DNA from 3 places in the Streptomyces sp. NPDC055243 genome. Region 2 is predicted to be linked to each of the others. Evidence: riboswitches for the same ligand, from Rfam matches in the RefSeq annotation. Region 2 holds a riboswitch; each other region holds the start of a gene.
The links. Region 2 has a riboswitch for S-adenosylmethionine ahead of ACIGXX_RS32425 (putative leader peptide). Riboswitches for the same ligand answer to the same signal wherever they lie in the genome.
Positions count from the first base shown of each region.

Region 1: linked by a shared signal. The riboswitch ahead of ACIGXX_RS10885 (aminotransferase class V-fold PLP-dependent enzyme) and the one ahead of ACIGXX_RS32425 (putative leader peptide) in region 2 are both predicted to bind S-adenosylmethionine.
Region 3: linked by a shared signal. The riboswitch ahead of thrC (threonine synthase) and the one ahead of ACIGXX_RS32425 (putative leader peptide) in region 2 are both predicted to bind S-adenosylmethionine.

Region 1 is NZ_JBITWR010000003.1:228,351-234,005, reverse strand. Features, by position in the region: gene ACIGXX_RS10895 (cytochrome bc complex cytochrome b subunit) at 1-1,541, shown strand, start outside; gene trpD (anthranilate phosphoribosyltransferase) at 1,679-2,743, shown strand; SAM riboswitch class IV at 2,818-2,934, shown strand; gene ACIGXX_RS10885 (aminotransferase class V-fold PLP-dependent enzyme) at 3,100-4,473, shown strand; gene ACIGXX_RS10880 (glycerate kinase) at 4,425-5,630, opposite strand; gene ACIGXX_RS10875 (SLC13 family permease) at 5,654-5,655, opposite strand, start outside.
Region 2 is NZ_JBITWR010000013.1:194,117-199,771, reverse strand. Features, by position in the region: gene ACIGXX_RS32440 (LLM class flavin-dependent oxidoreductase) at 1-449, opposite strand, end outside; gene ACIGXX_RS32435 (NtaA/DmoA family FMN-dependent monooxygenase) at 464-1,888, opposite strand; gene ACIGXX_RS32430 (LLM class flavin-dependent oxidoreductase) at 1,911-3,188, opposite strand; gene ACIGXX_RS32425 (putative leader peptide) at 3,266-3,454, opposite strand; SAM riboswitch class IV at 3,504-3,619, opposite strand; gene ACIGXX_RS32420 (hypothetical protein) at 3,878-4,015, shown strand; gene ACIGXX_RS32415 (glutathione S-transferase family protein) at 4,091-4,822, shown strand; gene ACIGXX_RS32410 (beta-L-arabinofuranosidase domain-containing protein) at 4,810-5,655, opposite strand, start outside.
Region 3 is NZ_JBITWR010000003.1:142,142-147,796, reverse strand. Features, by position in the region: gene groL (chaperonin GroEL) at 1-730, opposite strand, end outside; gene ACIGXX_RS10495 (cold-shock protein) at 1,068-1,271, opposite strand; gene ACIGXX_RS10490 (MoaD/ThiS family protein) at 1,696-1,971, opposite strand; gene thrC (threonine synthase) at 2,082-3,398, opposite strand; SAM riboswitch class I at 3,416-3,550, opposite strand; gene ACIGXX_RS10480 (glucosyl-3-phosphoglycerate synthase) at 3,718-4,662, shown strand; gene ACIGXX_RS10475 (LAETG motif-containing sortase-dependent surface protein) at 4,752-5,081, shown strand; gene ACIGXX_RS10470 (trehalose-6-phosphate synthase) at 5,182-5,655, shown strand, end outside.

The sequences.
Region 1 (5,655 bases), on a different contig from region 2:
CCCTGGCCAAGGCCAACATGCGCAAGATCTTCCCGGACCACTGGTCCTTCATGCTCGGTGAGATCTGCCTCTACAGCTTCATCATCATCATCCTCACGGGTGTGTACCTGACGCTGTTCTTCCACCCGTCGATGAACGAGGTGGAGTACCACGGCAGCTACATCCCGCTGCAGGGTCAGCTGATGTCCGAGGCGTTCAACTCGACCATGCACATCAGCTTCGATGTGCGCGGTGGTCTGCTGATCCGGCAGATCCACCACTGGGCGGCGCTGATCTTCCTCGCGGCGATGTTCGTGCACATGATGCGCGTCTTCTTCACGGGTGCCTTCCGCAAGCCCCGCGAGGTCAACTGGGTCTTCGGCTTCCTGCTGTTCGTCCTGGGCATGTTCACCGGCTTCACCGGTTACTCGCTCCCCGACGACCTGCTCTCCGGAACCGGTGTGCGCTTCATGCAGGGCGCCGTCCTGTCCGTGCCGGTCGTGGGCACGTACCTGTCGATGTTCCTGTTCGGCGGGGAGTTCCCCGGCGGCGACTTCGTGGCCCGGTTCTACTCGGTGCACATCCTGCTGCTGCCGGGCATCATGCTCGGGCTCGTGGTGGCGCACCTGATCCTGGTCTTCTACCACAAGCACACGCAGTTCGCGGGTCCCGGCAAGACGAACAAGAACGTCGTCGGCATGCCGCTCCTGCCGGTCTACATGGCGAAGGCCGGAGGCTTCTTCTTCCTGGTCTTCGGTGTGATCGCGGCCATCTCGGCGATCGCCACGATCAACCCGATCTGGGCGCTCGGTCCCTACCGTCCGGACCAGGTCTCCACCGGAGCCCAGCCCGACTGGTACATGGGCTTCTCCGAGGGTCTGATCCGTGTCATGCCGGGCTGGGAGATCAACGCCTGGGGTCACACGCTCGTCCTGGGCGTGTTCATCCCGCTGATCATCTTCCCGCTGGTCCTGGTCGCGATCGCGGTCTACCCGTTCATCGAGTCCTGGGTCACCGGGGACAAGCGCGAGCACCACATCCTGGACCGCCCGCGCAACGTCCCGACCCGAACGGCCTTCGGCGTCGCGTGGATCACCTGGTACTTCGTGCTGCTCGTCGGTGGTGGAAACGACCTCTGGGCCACGCACTTCCACCTGTCGATCAACGCGATCACCTGGTTCGTGCGCATCGCCTTCTTCGTGGCACCGGTCCTCGCCTTCATCGTCACCAAGCGGATCTGCCTGGGTCTGCAGCGGCGCGACAAGGACAAGGTCCTGCACGGCCGCGAGTCGGGCATCATCAAGCGCCTGCCGCACGGTGAGTTCATCGAGGTCCACGAGCCGCTCAACCAGGAGCAGCTGCACACGCTCACCGCGCACGAGCAGTACGCGCCGCTCGAGATCGGCCCCTCGGTCGACGAGAACGGCGTCGAGCGCAAGGTGTCGGGTTCGCAGAAGCTCCGGGCCAAGCTCTCGAAGGGCTACTACGGGGAAGACGGTCAGATCCCCAAGCCCACCACCGAGGAGTACAAGGAGATCACGAGCGGCCACGGCCACCACTGATCGTCTGACGCTCCGACCAGAGATCGCCACGGCGGGAGCCCCGTCCATGCATCCAGTGCATGGACGGGGCTCTTTGCCGTTCCCCGAGCTGGATAAGGTGTTCCTGTCCCATGCCTAGACGAACCCAGGAGCGGCAGATGAGCGCTGTGACCCCCGCAGGAGGCAACACCGCGGCGGCCCGTTCCTGGCCCGGTGTACTGAACGGGCTGCTGGAGGGGCGCGACCAGAGCGCCGAGGACACGGCCTGGGCCATGGACCGCATCATGCGGGGCGAGGCCACCGACGCGCAGATCGCGGGCTTCATGGTCGCGCTGCGGTCCAAGGGCGAGACCGTGGAGGAGATCTCCGGCCTCGTACGCACGATGTACGAGCACGCCAATGTGATCGAGGTGCCGGGGCAGACCGTCGACATCGTCGGCACCGGCGGTGACGGCGCCAAGACCGTCAACATCTCCACGATGTCCGCGATCGTGGCCGCGGGCGCGGGCGCGAAGGTCGTCAAGCACGGCAACCGCGCCGCGTCCAGCGCGTCGGGCGCCTCCGACGTCCTGGAGAAGCTCGGGGTGAACCTGGAGCTGCCGCTGAAGCGGGTCGTCGAGGTGGCCGAGGAAGCGGGGATCACCTTCTGCTTCGCGGTGAAGTTCCACCCGGCGCTGCGGCACGCCGGCGCGGCGCGCAGCCAGCTGGGCATCCGGACCGTCTTCAACGCGCTCGGTCCGCTCACCAACCCGGCCAAGGTGCGGGCCCAGGCGGTCGGCGTCGCCGACCCGCGGATGGCGCCGATCGTGGCCGGGGTCTTCGCCGAGCGCGGGAACTCCTCCCTCGTCTTCCGCGGCGACGACGGCCTCGACGAGCTGACGACCACCTCGACCTCCCGGGTCTGGGTCGTGCGGGACGGCGCCGTGCGCGAGGAGGCCTTCGACCCCCGGGACGTCGGCCTCGACCTCGTCCCCGTGGAGGCGCTGCGGGGCGCCGACGCCTCGTACAACGCCGAGGTGGCGCTGCGCCTCCTGGACCGCGAGGGCGGCCCCGTGCGGGACGCCGTGCTGCTCAACACGGCGGCGGCCCTGGTGGCCCTCTCGCCGGGCGACGGCACCCTGGTGGAGCAGATCGGCGCCGGTATCGAGAAGGCGGCGCAGGCGATCGACTCCGGGTCCGCGAAGCGGGCCCTGGAGCGCTGGGTGGTGGCCAGCAACAGCTGAGTGTGGCGCACACCGCAGTCCGGATGCCGGACTGCGGTGTGCACCGGGAAGATCGTGTGGCAAGATGCTGCGCAGGTCATGAGTGACAGCGATTAGGCCCCGGCTCGCTGTCCGGCAACCCTCCGTCCGTGGCGGGGTGCCCCGGGTGAAGACCAGGCCGTGGACAGCAAGGTCCGTGGCAAGCGCGGACCCCTGCGAACCCTGGGGTCCTGGTCCTCAAGGGAGCAGTCTCGTGAGCAAGCGAATGCGATAGGGCTTCCCGGCCCCTCTTCCGCACCCCCTTTTTCTCTTCGTCACTGCAGCGCCGTACGAGCGCCCTTGCAGTGAACTCGCCTGCCTTCCCACGGGAGTTCGCCATGTCTGTCTCCACCGCTGCCGCCGACCAGACCCTCTGTGCCGCCCCGCTGCCCGTCCTCGGCCGTGACGTCACCGTGCCGCTCGTGACCGGCGGCGAGGTGACCTACGCGGCGCTCGACTACGCGGCGAGCGCCCCCGCGCTGCAGCGGGTGTGGGACGACGTGGCCGCGTACGCGCCGTACTACGGCAGCGTGCACCGCGGCGCCGGGTACCTCTCGCAGCTCTCCACCGACCTGTTCGAGAACAGCCGCGTCACGGTCGCCGAGTTCCTCGGCTGCCGCGAGGACGACCAGGTCGTCTTCACCCGTTCGACCACCGACTCGCTCAACCTGCTCGCCGCCGCGCTGCCCGCCGACTGCCAGGTCTTCGTCTTCGAGACCGAGCACCACGCCTCGCTCCTGCCCTGGCGCGACGCCCGCGTGACGTACCTGAACGCCCCGCGCACCGCCGACCAGGCCGTCGCCACCCTGGAGCGCGCCCTCGCCGACCGCGACCCCTACGGCCCCGCCCTGGTCTGCGTGACCGGTGCCTCGAACGTCACCGGTGAGCTGTGGCCGGTCAAGGAACTCGCCGCCGCCGCCCACGCGCACGGCGCCCGCATCGTCCTGGACGCCGCGCAGCTCGCGCCCCACCACCCGGTCTCCATCAGCGAGTTGGACGTCGACTGGGTCGCCTTCTCCGGCCACAAGCTGTACGCGCCCTTCGGCTCGGGCGTCCTCGCGGGCCGCTCCGACTGGCTGCGGGACGCCGAGCCCTACCTCGCGGGCGGCGGCGCGTCGCGCAAGGTCGCGCGGCGTACGGACGGCGGCGTGGACGTCGAGTGGCACGACACCGCGGCGCGGCACGAGGCCGGTTCGCCGAACGTCATCGGCGTGTACTCGATCGCCTCCGCCTGCAAGGCGCTGACCGAGGCGGGCTTCGACGAGCTCGTCGCCCGTGAGCGCCACCTCATCGCCAAGGTCCGCGAGGGCCTCGCCGATGTACCCGCCGTGAAGGTGCTCTCGCTCTTCGGCGACGACGCGCCGCGCGTCGGCGTCATCTCCTTCGTCGTCGAGGGCTGGAACAGCTCGCACTTCGCCGCCGCGCTCTCCGCCGAGTACGGCATCGGCGTACGCGACGGTCTCTTCTGCGCCCACCCGCTGGTGCGCACCCTGCTCGGCAGCGACCCGCAGACCCAGGGCGAGTGCGGTGCCCCCGAGGCCGCGCCCGGCGAGAAGTCGCTGAACGCGATCCGCGTGAGCTTCGGCGCGGGCACCCCGGACGAGCACGTGGAGCGCTTCGTGCGCGCCGTCAAGGAGCTGGTGGCGGACGGCGCGCGCTGGAACTACCGCACGGAGGACGGGCGTTGCGTTCCGGACACCACCACCGCCTGAGCCTTTGAGACCGGCAGCCGGGTGCCGATCTGGATCATCCGCAGGGCCCGCTCGGTCGCGTCGGTGAGGAACTCACCGCCACGCCCGAGCGCCTCGGTGAGCGAGACCGGCGCGGGCAGGATCGCGCTGTAGGCGTCCACGCCCACCGCCCGGACGTGGTGCGCGCCCTGGCCGATCGTGCCCGCCAGGACCAGGACCGGACGGCCGAACCGCTTGGCGCGCCTGGCCACTTCGGCCGGGATCTTGCCGCGCGGCGTCTGGTGGTCGAGGGCGCCCTCGGCGGTGACGACGAGATCGGCGCGGGCCAGGCGCGCGTCCAGGTCCAGGTGGTCGAGCAGCACGTCGAAGCGGGGGAGCAGCTGGGCACCGAGGGCGGCGAGACCGGCGCCGAGGCCGCCGGACGCGCCTGTTCCGGGGCCCAGGGAGAGATCCGCCGTGACGTGCAGGTCGCGCCTCAGGACGTGCGCCCAGTGCTCGAGGGCCGCCGCGAGCTGTTCGACCTGGGTGGGCGTCGCGCCCTTCTGGGGGCCGAAGACGCGGGCGACGCCGCGCTCGCCGGTCAGGACGTTGAAGGGATTGCAGGCGACGCGGATCTCGGTGTCCTTCAGGCGCGGGTCGAGGCCCGAGGGGTCGATGCGGCTGAGACGGGTCAACTCCCGTCCGCCGTGCGGCAGTTCCCAGCCATCCGCGTCCAGGAGCCGGGCACCGAGGGCCTGGAGCGCCCCGGCGCCGCCGTCCGACGTGCCGGAGTCGCCGCAGCCCACGAGGATGCGGCGGGCGCCCGTGTCGAGCGCGGCACGGATCAGCTCGCCCACGCCGTACGTCGTCGTGGCGCCGGGGTCGCGCAGATCGCGCGGGACCAGCGAGAGCCCGGCGACCGCGGCCATCTCCACCACGGCGACGCCGGACGGAAGCAGCGCGAAGTGGGTGCCGACGCGCTGGCCGACGGGGCCGGTGGCGGGCAGTGCGACCAGGCGGCCGCCGCCGGTGGTGGCCAGGGCGCGCGCGGTGCCCTCGCCGCCGTCCACCAGGGGGATCAGATCGGTCTGTGCGTGCGGGACGACACGGCGTACTCCTTCGGCGATGGCCTCGGCCGCGGACTGCGCGGACAGGGACTCCTTGAAGCCGCTGGGGGCGATGGCGAAACGGGTCAGCATGGGGTCTCCAGTGCGGGCGGGGATC
Region 2 (5,655 bases):
AGCAGATGCTCGTACGAGAATCGCGGCGGGATGCGCAGCCCGTTGGGGGCGCGGCCGTCGACCACGGGGGTCGCGGTCGGCGGCGCGGCGCCGGACGCTCCGGGCGGTCGGCCACCGGAGCGGCCGAGGCCCAGGTCGAGGCGCCCGGGGTGCAGCGCGTCGATCAGGCCGAACTCCTCGACCGTGGACAGAGCGGTGCGGTGGCCGAGCTGTACGGCGCCTGCCCCGAGCCGGATCGTCGAGGTCGCGGCGGCGGTGAGGGCGAGGACGACCGCGGGCGAGGTGCCGGCCACGCCCGGGTTGAGGTGGTGCTCGGCGAACCAGTAGCGGGCGTAGCCGAATCGCTCGGTCTGCCGGGCCAGGTCGATGGAGTTGTGCAGCGCCCCGGCCGCCGTGGAGCCGGTCGAGATCGGCACCAGGTCGAGGACGCCGAGAGGGATGGCGGGCATGGTGGGTGGTCCTCTCAGTGGTCGGCGGAGACGGGCTCGGGCAGGCGCGCCTCGGGGGCCGTGCGCGCCCCGGCGTCGGGGTGGGCCAGGCCGAGGTGGTCGCGCAGGGTGGTGCCCTCGTACTCCGTGCGGAACACGCCGCGCTCCTGGAGCAGCGGCACCACGGTGTCGGCGAAGGCGTCGAGACCGCCGGGGGTGATGTGCGGGACGAGGATGAATCCGTCGGACGCGTCGGCCTGGACGAAGGAGTTGATCGTCTCGGCGACGGTGGCCGGGGAGCCGACGAAGGACTGGCGGTTGCCGGTCTCGATGACGAGGTCACGGATGGACCACTTGTTCGCGGCCGCGAGCTCGCGCCACTCCCGCGCGACGGCCAGCGGATCGCGGTACATCCGCACCTGGGCGCGGCCTCGGGCGATGGTGTGCTCGCCGATGTCCGGGTCGATGTCGGGCAGCGGGCCTTCGGGGTCGTACGCGGAGAGGTCGCGGTTCCAGACGAACTCCAGGTGCTTGATCGCGGTCGCGCCGCTGACCTGCTTGCGCCGCACCTCGCGGGAGAGTTCCTCCGCATCTGCGTCCGTGTCCCCGAGGACGAAGGTCGCGGCGGGCAGGATGAGGAGCTGGTCGTGGGTGCGGCCGTGGCGGGCCAGGCGGCCCTTGACGTCCGTGTAGAACTCCTGGCCCTCCTTCAGCGTGCTGTACCGGCTGAAGATCGCGTCCGCGCCCGCCGCCGCGAACTCGCGCCCCTCCTCCGAGTCACCGGCCTGGAAGACGACCGGTCGGCCCTGCGGGCTGCGCGGGACGTTGAACTGCCCGTGGATGTCGAAGTGTTGGCCCTGGTGGACGAAGGCCCCTGCCTGGGCGTCGCGCAGGAAGGTGCCGGACTCCTGGTCGGCGACGATCTCGTCCCCGCTCCAGGAGTCGAACAACTCGTTCGCCGTGCCGAGGAATTCCTTCGCCCTGGAGTACCGCTCCTCCTGCGGGAGGAATCCGCCGCGGCGGAAGTTCTCTCCGGTGAAGGCGTCCCAGGAGGTCACCACGTTCCACGCGGCGCGCCCGCCCGACAGGTGGTCCAGGCTGGCGAACTGGCGGGCCACTTCGTAGGGCTCGTTGAAGGTGGAGTTGATGGTGCCGGTCAGGCCGAGGTGTTCGGTGACGGCGGCCAGCGCGCTCAGGACCGTGAAGGTGTCGGGCCGTCCGACGACGTCCAAGTCGTATATTTTTCCGCCCTGTTCGCGCAGCCGCAGTCCCTCGGCGAGGAACAGGAAGTCGAACTTGGCGCGTTCGGCGGTCCGCGCGAAGTGCGCGAAGGAGCTGAACTCGATGTGGCTGCCGGCCTCCGGGTCGCTCCACACGGTGGTGTTGTTGACGCCGGGGAAGTGGGCCGCGAGGTGGATCTGCTTGAGCGGCTTGTCCCGCTCGCCCTGTGTCCTGCTCATGACGGGGTTCCTTCCTTCCGGGTCAGGCGGTGGCGGAGGCAGCGGCGGCGTAACGGCTTGCGGGGCGGGTGAGGCCCAGCAGACCGCGCAGGGTGTCGGCCTCGTACGCGCGGCGGAACGCGCCGCGGCGCTGGAGCTCGGGCACCAGGCCCCGGGTGATCGCCGGGAGGTCGTGGCCGACGCCGGCGGGGCGCAGCCGGAATCCGCTCAGCCCGGCCTGATGCAACTCCTGCAGCAGGTCCGCCAGTTGGGCGGGCGTGCCCGTGAACACCCGTGCGTCGCTGGTGTACGGGTGACCGGCGAGGGCGTCCAGACGATCCCGTCGGGCCACGGCGGCGGCCGGGTCGTCGTCGAGGAACACCACCAGGTCGCCGAAGAGGTGCAGGGGCTCGTCGGAGCGCCCGGCCGCGTCCTGTTCGGCGCGGACCGCCGTGACGACGGCGCGTGCGTGCCCGGCGTCGCGCGGGGTGACGTATCCGATGTCGGCGGAACGGCCGAGCAGCCGGAACGGCGCTTCGGTCGGGGTCTCGTGGGCGAGCGCGCTGACGACGGGACGCCCCTGCGGCGGCCGGGGTGTGATCGAGGGGCCCTTGACGCTGAAGTGCTTGGACTCGAAGTCGATGTAGTGCAGCTTGTCGCGGTCGATGAAGCGGCCGGTGGCGGCGTCCCGGATCTCCGCGTCGTCCTCCCAGCTGTCCCAGAGCCGGCGCACGGCCTCGATGTGGTCGGCCGCCTCGTCGAAGAGGTCGAAGGTCAATTCCCGTACGTCCGGCCTGCCGAGGTCCTCGACGGCTTCGAGGGCGGGAAGCGTGCGGCGCCCGAAGTGCGCGGCCTCGTTGCGGCGTGCGGACACCTGCACCCGTACACCGGCGCGGCCCTCACTGACGTAGTCGAGCGTGGCGATCGCCTTGGAGATGTGGAAGGGCTCGGTGTGCGTGGCCACCACGGTCGGCACCAGCCCGATGTGGCTGGTCAGCGGGGCGACACGGGCGGCGATGAGGACGGCGTCGAGCCTGCCTCGCACCTGATCCGTGCGTCCGTCGGGCTCGGTGAAATGCGAGGACTGGAGCCCGAGCGCGTCCTCGATCGTCACGAAGTCGAGCAGGCCGCGTTCGGCCTCGGTGACGAGGTCGGCCCAGTACCGGGCGGTGAGCAACTCCCTTGGGCGGGCGTCCGGTTCTCGCCAGGCGGCCGGGTGCCAGCCCGCGCCGTCGAGCGCGACGGCGAGGTGCAGCCCGGCGGAGGGAGCGGAGGGAGCGGAAGAGGGCAGCGAAGATGAGGGTGAAGGTGATGACGACACGAAAGGTGTGCCTTCCTGATCGACCGTACGAGAACACCGGCCCCTCGGTTCCGAGGGTGCGGCGGCGGGGTGACGGGTCAGGAACGACAGAGCGCGCCGGCGACGCGCTGCAGGTCGATGTGCGGCCGGGAGTACAGATGCACCTGGCGGCTCGGGGCGATCACCGGGACGCGCGGCACGAAGGACACGGGCGACATGGACGGCGCGGACGGCGCGGACGGCTTGGGCGGCGTGGGCTCGGACGACACAGCTGACGCACGTGGCACGTCCGTCACCTCCACCCTTTCCGGCTCGGCGGGCCCCGGGGCCTCGCCGGTCTCGCGCTTGCGGAGCCCTGGATACGGGCACCGCCTGGTCCTCACCTGGAGCACCCCGCCGCGAGGGAGGGTTGCCGGTCAGCAAGCCAGGGCTTGACGCTGACGCTCATAACCTGCTCGGGACGTTACGTGAGGCCGTTGCGGTGCGCAATGCCCGTGGATCATGGGCGTGCTCACATCGCCGGACGCGCCTCGCCCTCCGTCCCCGTCAGGGACAACCGCCGGGCCACTCCTTCTGTTCCGCTCCGGCGCCAGGAGTTCCGCCCGGAGTTGCCTGGGCCTTCTTGACGGCGCCGGGCCCCCGCGCCCAGACTTCCGGGGACGGTCACGTTTTCCCGGACACAACGGGCCTCGACGGCAAGGCTGGTGGACATGACCAGGGCGGTTGGTGAGAGCGGCAGCACCCAGCGGCCCCTCCTGTCCGCGCCCCGGCCCCGCCCCCGCGTCCTGACCAGGCGTCTGCACATCGACCTGCTGCGCGTGTGCAGCGCGTCGATTCCAGCGCTCTGACGTCACGCGGAAGAGACGCCCCCGGCGCCGTGCGCACGGCCCGGTCGGCGCGCCCCCTCAGCTGTCTGGAGAGCCATGCCCGAGATCACTGCGTCGCACCGTTCCCGCACGCCTTCCCCGGAGGATTCCCGCTCCCCGAGCGGCGTCTGTCCCCCACCGATCCGCAGCCGCATCGGCGCCGCCCTGGCGGGCGGCTTCTATTCGGCCCCCCACCGCTACCACCTGTACCTCTCGGCGGAATGTCCCCGCTCCCTGCGCGTCTCGATCACGCTCGACCTCCTCGGACTCAGGGACGCGGTCACGACCACGCTCCTGACACCGGACACCGCCCCGGCGGCGCTCGACGAGCTGCACCGCTGCTACGAGGCCACCGAGCACCACTTCGACGGCCCGCTGACCGTCCCCGCACTGTGCGACCGATGGAGCGGGCACGTCGTCAGCAACCACACGCCCGACATCCTGGGCGACCTCACCGACCGCCTCGCCGCGCACGGCAACGGCCCGCTGCTCGCCCTGCGCCCACCGGCCCTGGTGACAAGGATCGACGCCTGGCACGAGCTTCTCGCCGCCCCGCTCACCCCCGCGACGCTGGACCGCCTCGACCACCGCCTGGCCTCCCACTCCTACCTCGTGGGCGACGAACTCACCTCGGCGGACGTCGACTTGTGGACAACGCTCGTCCACCGCGCCCCGGAAGCGACGGAGGCCACCTCCCCGTACCCCCACGTGCGTACCTACGTACGCCGCCTCCACGAGCACCCGGCCTTCTATGCCAACCACCCTCGCCCCTGTGGTCACCGCGCGTAGGACGTCTCCCGTGCCGTGCGCACCACCTTCCTGCCCTCCGCCGCGCTCAGCCGGCCTGCGCCCACCCAGGAATGCACGGTGGTCTCGGCGTGCTTGACCAGCGCGCTCTTGTTCCTGAAGGGAGCTGCCGACCAGATCGCGTCGAGGAGCGTCGTGCCGCCCGGGCCCGTCGGGTTGGTGACGCCGGAGTCGGTCGTGCCGAAGACCACCGTCCGTTCGGACCGCTGGAAGTAGGCGTGTGCCGGGTCCTCCGTGCCTTCGGAGAAGGGGGCGAGACGGATGCCGTCGAGCGTGTAGTGCAGTGGCCGGCCGGTGACCGGCGTGAGGGTGGGCAGCAGGTCGCCGGAGAGTGCGGCGTTGCGGTAGAGGCCGAACCGGAGGTAGGTCCTGGCGCTGTCGCGGGCCACGAGATGGACCGGTCCGTAGAACAGGGCCTGGATCTCCGGCTTGTCGAGGGTCTTCTCCACCCGCAGCCGGAAGGGGATCGAGACCCGGACGGTGTCCCCGTCGCGCCAGGTGCGGGAGACCGACAAGTAGCTCCCCGGAGCCGGATCGGCCTTCACCCTGCTGCCGTTCACGGTCACGGCGAAGCCGTCGCTCGCCCACGCCGGTACGCGCAGCCGCAGGTCGAAGGCGGCCGCGGAGCCCCGGACCGTGAGCGTCGTGCCCTGTTCCCTCGGGTAGTCGGTGGCCTGCGTGACCGTGACACCCTTCTCCCTCCAGGTCAGTGTGGAAGGGCTGTAGAGGTTGACGTACAGGGCCGATCCGTCGGCTTTCTGGAAGTAGACCGAGTCCTGGTACTTGGTGGCGCTCTCCATGCCGGTGCCCTCGCA
Region 3 (5,655 bases), on a different contig from region 2:
GCTTGCCGGACTGCATGACCTTCTCGAGGAGCGGAAGGAGGTCCTTCACGTTCGAGATCTTCGAGTTGACGATCAGGATGTACGGGTCGTCGAGCGACGCCTCCATACGCTCCATGTCGGTGGCGAAGTACGCCGAGATGTAGCCCTTGTCGAAGCGCATGCCCTCGGTGAGCTCAAGCTCCAGACCGAAGGTCTGCGACTCCTCGACGGTGATGACGCCTTCCTTGCCGACCTTGTCCATCGCCTCGGCGATGAGCTCGCCGATCTGGGTGTCGGCGGCGGAGATGGAGGCGGTCGAAGCGATCTGCTCCTTGGTCTCCACGTCCTTGGCCTGCTCGAGCAGGGCGCCCGAGACGGCCTCGACGGCCTTCTCGATGCCACGCTTGAGGGCCATGGGGTTGGCACCGGCGGCTACGTTGCGAAGGCCCTCGCGGACCAGCGCCTGGGCCAGGACGGTCGCGGTCGTCGTGCCGTCACCGGCGACGTCGTCCGTCTTCTTCGCGACCTCCTTGACCAGCTCGGCGCCGATCTTCTCGTACGGGTCCTCGAGCTCGATCTCCTTGGCGATGGAAACACCATCGTTGGTGATCGTGGGGGCACCCCACTTCTTCTCGAGGACGACGTTGCGACCCTTGGGGCCCAGGGTCACCTTGACGGCGTCGGCGAGCTGGTTCATGCCGCGCTCGAGGCCGCGCCGTGCCTCCTCGTCGAACGCGATGATCTTGGCCATGTGAAGTGGTCCTCCCGGACAGGGGTGGCATGCTCCGGATCGCGCCAGTGCCCGCGACGGACGGCCTGCAAACCTTGTGGTTCCTTGCCCCACCCGGCCTGCGGACCTCACCGACCCGATCCAAGTTCTGTCACTCTCACTCGGAGAGTGCTAAGCCCAATGATTAGCACTCGACCCCTGCGAGTGCAAGCGCCTCTTACGGATCCCCGACGTACGAGGGGCGCGTGCCGCGACGACGTTTGAGGGGCTCGCGCCCCGGGACGCACGAGGGGCCCGCACCCCTGTCGGGATGCGGGCCCCTCGTCACTCGCTAAGTCGCTGGCCGATCGCGCCGAGATCAGACGGCGAGCTTGACCATGTCCGCCTGCGGACCCTTCTGGCCCTGCGAGATCTCGAACTCCACTCGCTGACCTTCTTCAAGGGTGCGGTAGCCGTCCATCTGAATCGCGCTGTAGTGGACGAAAACATCCGCACCACCGTCGACCGCGATGAAGCCGTACCCCTTCTCCGCGTTGAACCACTTGACGGTGCCCTGAGCCATGCCTAACTCCCCTATTACTGGCCCTTGCACGGACCCGCACTTCGCGGACCCGGGTCAGACCTCACCCCCCCAATGGGTTGTGGAGGCGTGCGCCGGAACGCGTCGACCGCGGCTGAATGTATCTGTCCAACTGCCCTCTGCAACAGGTCAATCGGACGAGAATTCTGGGCACGCCTGATCGGGAATATGCGGAGAATTCACCGGGATTCAGGGCAACTCGGGCCAGACAAATGCCACGGAAAGGGCAAATGGGCAGTGCACTTTGGCTACTTCTTGTCGCCCTCAGGGCGACTTCGTATATGCGCTGGGCACAAACGGGGAAGCTCGCTTCCCAACTGTACCGCGCTCAACCACATGGAATTGCCCCCTCCACTTCTCTCGCGGAGGGGGCAACAGCAATTACGCAGGGTATTTCCTTAAAGGATCAACCACCCGCGACGGCGGGAATGATCGAGACCCCGGCACCGTCCGGCGTGGCCGTCTCCAGGCCCTGCTCGAAGCGGACGTCGTCGTCGTTCACGTAGACGTTCACGAAGCGCCGCAGCTTGCCCTGGTCGTCCAGGACGCGGGCGGCGATGCCGGCGTGGTTCTTCTCCAGGTCGGCGATGACCTCGCTGAGGTTCGCGCCCTCGGCGACGACCTCGGACTGACCGCCGGTGTAGGTGCGGAGAATGGTGGGGATGCGGACCTTGACGCTCATGGGGTTCACCTCTTGATGCGGGGAGGAAGCGCCCCTGCAAGGGGCGCGGGGAACTGCGCGAGGACGGACCACGACCGTCCGTCGGCGACGGCGGCCGGGCCCTGCGGCGGCTAGCCGGCGAGCCCGGCGCTGCGGAACGCCTCAAGGCTGGGCTTGATCGTCGCCGTCGCCTGAGACGTCTCGGCAACGGCGTCGAGGGTCTTGAGCCCATCACCGGTGTTCAACACGACCGTGGTCAGCGACGGGTCGATGAGCCCCGCATCGAGCAGCTTCTTCGTGACGCCCACGGTCACGCCGCCCGCGGTCTCCGCGAAGATCCCTTCCGTGCGAGCGAGAAGCTTGATCGCGTCCACGACCTGCTCGTCGTTCACGTCCTCCACCGCACCGCCCGTGCGACGCGCGATGTCCAGGACGTACGGCCCGTCGGCGGGGTTGCCGATGGCGAGCGACTTGGCGATCGTGTTCGGCTTCTGGGGGCGTACGACGTCGTGCCCGGCCTTGAAGGCGGTCGACACCGGGGAGCAGCCCTCGGCCTGCGCGCCGAAGATCTTGTACGGCTTGTCCTCGACCAGACCCAGCTGGATGAGTTCCTTCAGACCCTTGTCGATCTTCGTGAGCTGCGAGCCCGAGGCGATCGGGATGACCAGCTGGTCGGGCAGCTGCCACCCCAGCTGCTCGCAGATCTCGTACGCGAGCGTCTTGGAGCCCTCGCCGTAGTACGGCCGCAGGTTCACGTTCACGAAGCCCCAGCCCTCGCCCAGCGGGTCGCCGATGAGCTCGGAGCAGAAGCGGTTCACGTCGTCGTAGTTGCCCTCGATGCCGACGAGCTCGCCGCCGTAGACCGCGGCCATGACGACCTTGCCCTGCTCCAGGTCGTGCGGGATGAACACGCAGGAGCGGAAGCCGGCGCGGGCCGCCGCGGCACCCACGGCACCGGCGAGGTTGCCGGTGGAGGAGCAGGACAGGGTGGTGAAGCCGAAGGCGCGCGCCGCCTCGATGGCCTGCGCGACAACACGGTCCTTGAAGGAGTGCGTCGGGTTGCCGGAGTCGTCCTTGACGAACAACTTGCCCTGCTCGACGCCGAGTTCGCGCGCGAGGTTGTCGGCCTTGACCAGCTTGGTCCAGCCGGGGTTGATGTTCGGCTTCTCGGCCACGTCCGCGGGGACGGGCAGCAGCGGCGCGTAGCGCCAGATGTTGTCGGGGCCGGACTCGATCTGCTTCCTCAGCGCCTCGGGGTCACCGGTCGGCAGGTCGTACGCCACTTCGAGCGGGCCGAAACAGGCCTGGCAGGCGAAGATCGGACCGAGGGCGTAGAGCTCGCCGCACTCGCGGCAAGAGAGGCCGGACGCGGGGCCGAGATCCACGGACCCACTGCTGGAGGGGGTCGAAGAGGTGGTTTCGTTCGTTGCGACAGTCTGCGCAGCCATGGAGGCGAGGCCCTTTCTCCTCATCTTCCCCGTGACGCATCTCGTCACGAGACGGAATTGGCACCTTCCCCACCGAGACCTCGCGTGCGCGGTCGGCGGGATGGTTGCCGGGGCTTCAACGGGCCGTATCCCTCTGCCCCTCTGGATGAGCGGTATGGCGCCGGGGCTTCAGGGGCTCCGGGCATTTGTCGCGCGATGACCCCGACATGCGATGGTCATCCGCGTTGTTCAAGACTGTAACCGACGGCCTGGACCCTTGAGATAGTCGTCCGAACCGCGAGATGGATCACATGTAGGCCACACACAGGAGGAGCCACCCGTGCTGGAAGAGGCCGAGCGCTGGCTGACCAGGCGTTCCTGGTCCGTTGCCGACCGTCCGCTCAGCGCACTCGTCGCCGCCAAACGGGCGTCGGGAGCCTCGGTGAGTGTCGTCCTGCCCGCGCTCGACGAGGAGGAGACGGTCGGCGAGATCGTCGCCGCGATCCGCCGTGAGCTGATCGAGGAGGCCCCCCTCGTCGACGAGCTCGTGGTGATCGACTCCGGCTCGAAGGACCGCACGGCCGAGGTCGCGCGGGAGGCGGGCGCGCGGGTCGTGCACCGGGACGCGATCCTGCCGCGCATCCCGGCCGTGCCCGGCAAGGGCGAGGTCCTGTGGCGCTCGCTCCTGGTGACCGGCGGTGACATCGTCGCGTTCGTCGACGCGGACCTGAAGGAGTTCTCGGCGGACTTCGTCTCCGGCATCGTGGGCCCGCTCCTGACCGAGCCCGACGTGGACTTCGTGAAGGCGATGTACGACCGCCCGCTGGCCTCAGCCGCAGGTCAGGGAGGCCGGGTCACCGAGCTGATGGCGCGCCCGCTGCTCAACATGCACTGGCCCCAACTGGCGGGGTTCGTCCAGCCGTTGGGCGGCGAGTACGCGGCACGCAGGTCCCTCCTGGAGCGGCTGCCGTTCCCCGTCGGTTACGGAGTGGAGCTGGGCCTGCTCGTCGACGCACTGCACACCGTGGGCCTGGACGCGCTCGCGCAGGTCGACGTCGGCGTGCGCAAGCACCGGCACCAGGACGGGCAGGCGCTCGGCCGGATGGCGGCGGCGATCTACCGGACCGCGCAGCTGCGGCTCGCGCGCGGCCATCTCGTACGCCCCGAGCTCATCCAGTTCGAACGGGGCGAGCGGGGGTTCGAGCCGCGCACCCATGCGGTGGACACGGAGGAGCGGCCGCCGATGGCCGACATCGCGGAGTACACGGCCCGCCGCGTGGCGTAACCACCCCAGACCGGGCATTTTGTCTACATTCCCCACTTATGTGGCTCAGACAGGTAATGGGAAGCGCGCGACGCGCCGGTGCCGTGGCCATGGCGACGGCCACCCTCGCGGCGGGAGCGCTCGGCGCGGCCACCGCGCCCGCCGCGGCGGCGGACGTGGTGGCGCGCCGCGCCACCGCCGCGAACGGCGAGGGCAGCCAGGACGGCGACAGCCGACCGCGGCGGGTGCAGGCCCGGACCGTCCCGCGGCAGGAGCAGCGCGAGCCCGTGGGACAGCAGGGCACCCGGGGTGAACTGGCCGACACCGGCAGCGACTCGGACACGATGCTGTACGCGGGGCTCGCGATCGCCCTGTGCACTCTGGGCGCGCTGGCGGTGGCAGCGGCCAGGAGCAGAAGGGACTACAGGCGGGACCGGTAGCCGGTGCGGCCGGGCCCTGATTCCTTGAACGTATACGGCCGGGCCCGCCGTGGGCCCGGCCGTACGTTTGAGTCCTCCCCCGAAGGGCTAGGTTCGGCACATGGTCTCCGAGCACGCCGCCGCACAGATCCTCGTCGCGTCCAACCGCGGCCCCGTCACGTACGCCCTGGAGGACAACGGGGAGCTGACGGCCAAGCGGGGCGGCGGCGGACTCGTCTCCGGGCTCAGCGCGATCGGCGAATCCGACGGTGAATCGGCCCTGTGGGTCTGCGCGGCGCTGGGGGACGGCGACCGGGAGGCCGTGCGGCGCGGGGTCGGTGAGCCCGGCGTACGGATGCTGGACATCGACGCGGGCTCGCACGAGGGCGTGCACGCCGACGCGTACAACGGAATCGCCAACTCGGTCCTGTGGTTCGTCCACCACATGCTCTACCAGACGCCGCTCGAACCGGCCTTCGGACCGGAGTTCCGGGCGCAGTGGGCGTCGTACGAGACCTACAACCGGGCCTTCGCCGAGGCGCTCGCACAGAGCGCGGCGGACGGCGCGGCGGTCCTGGTCCAGGACTACCACCTG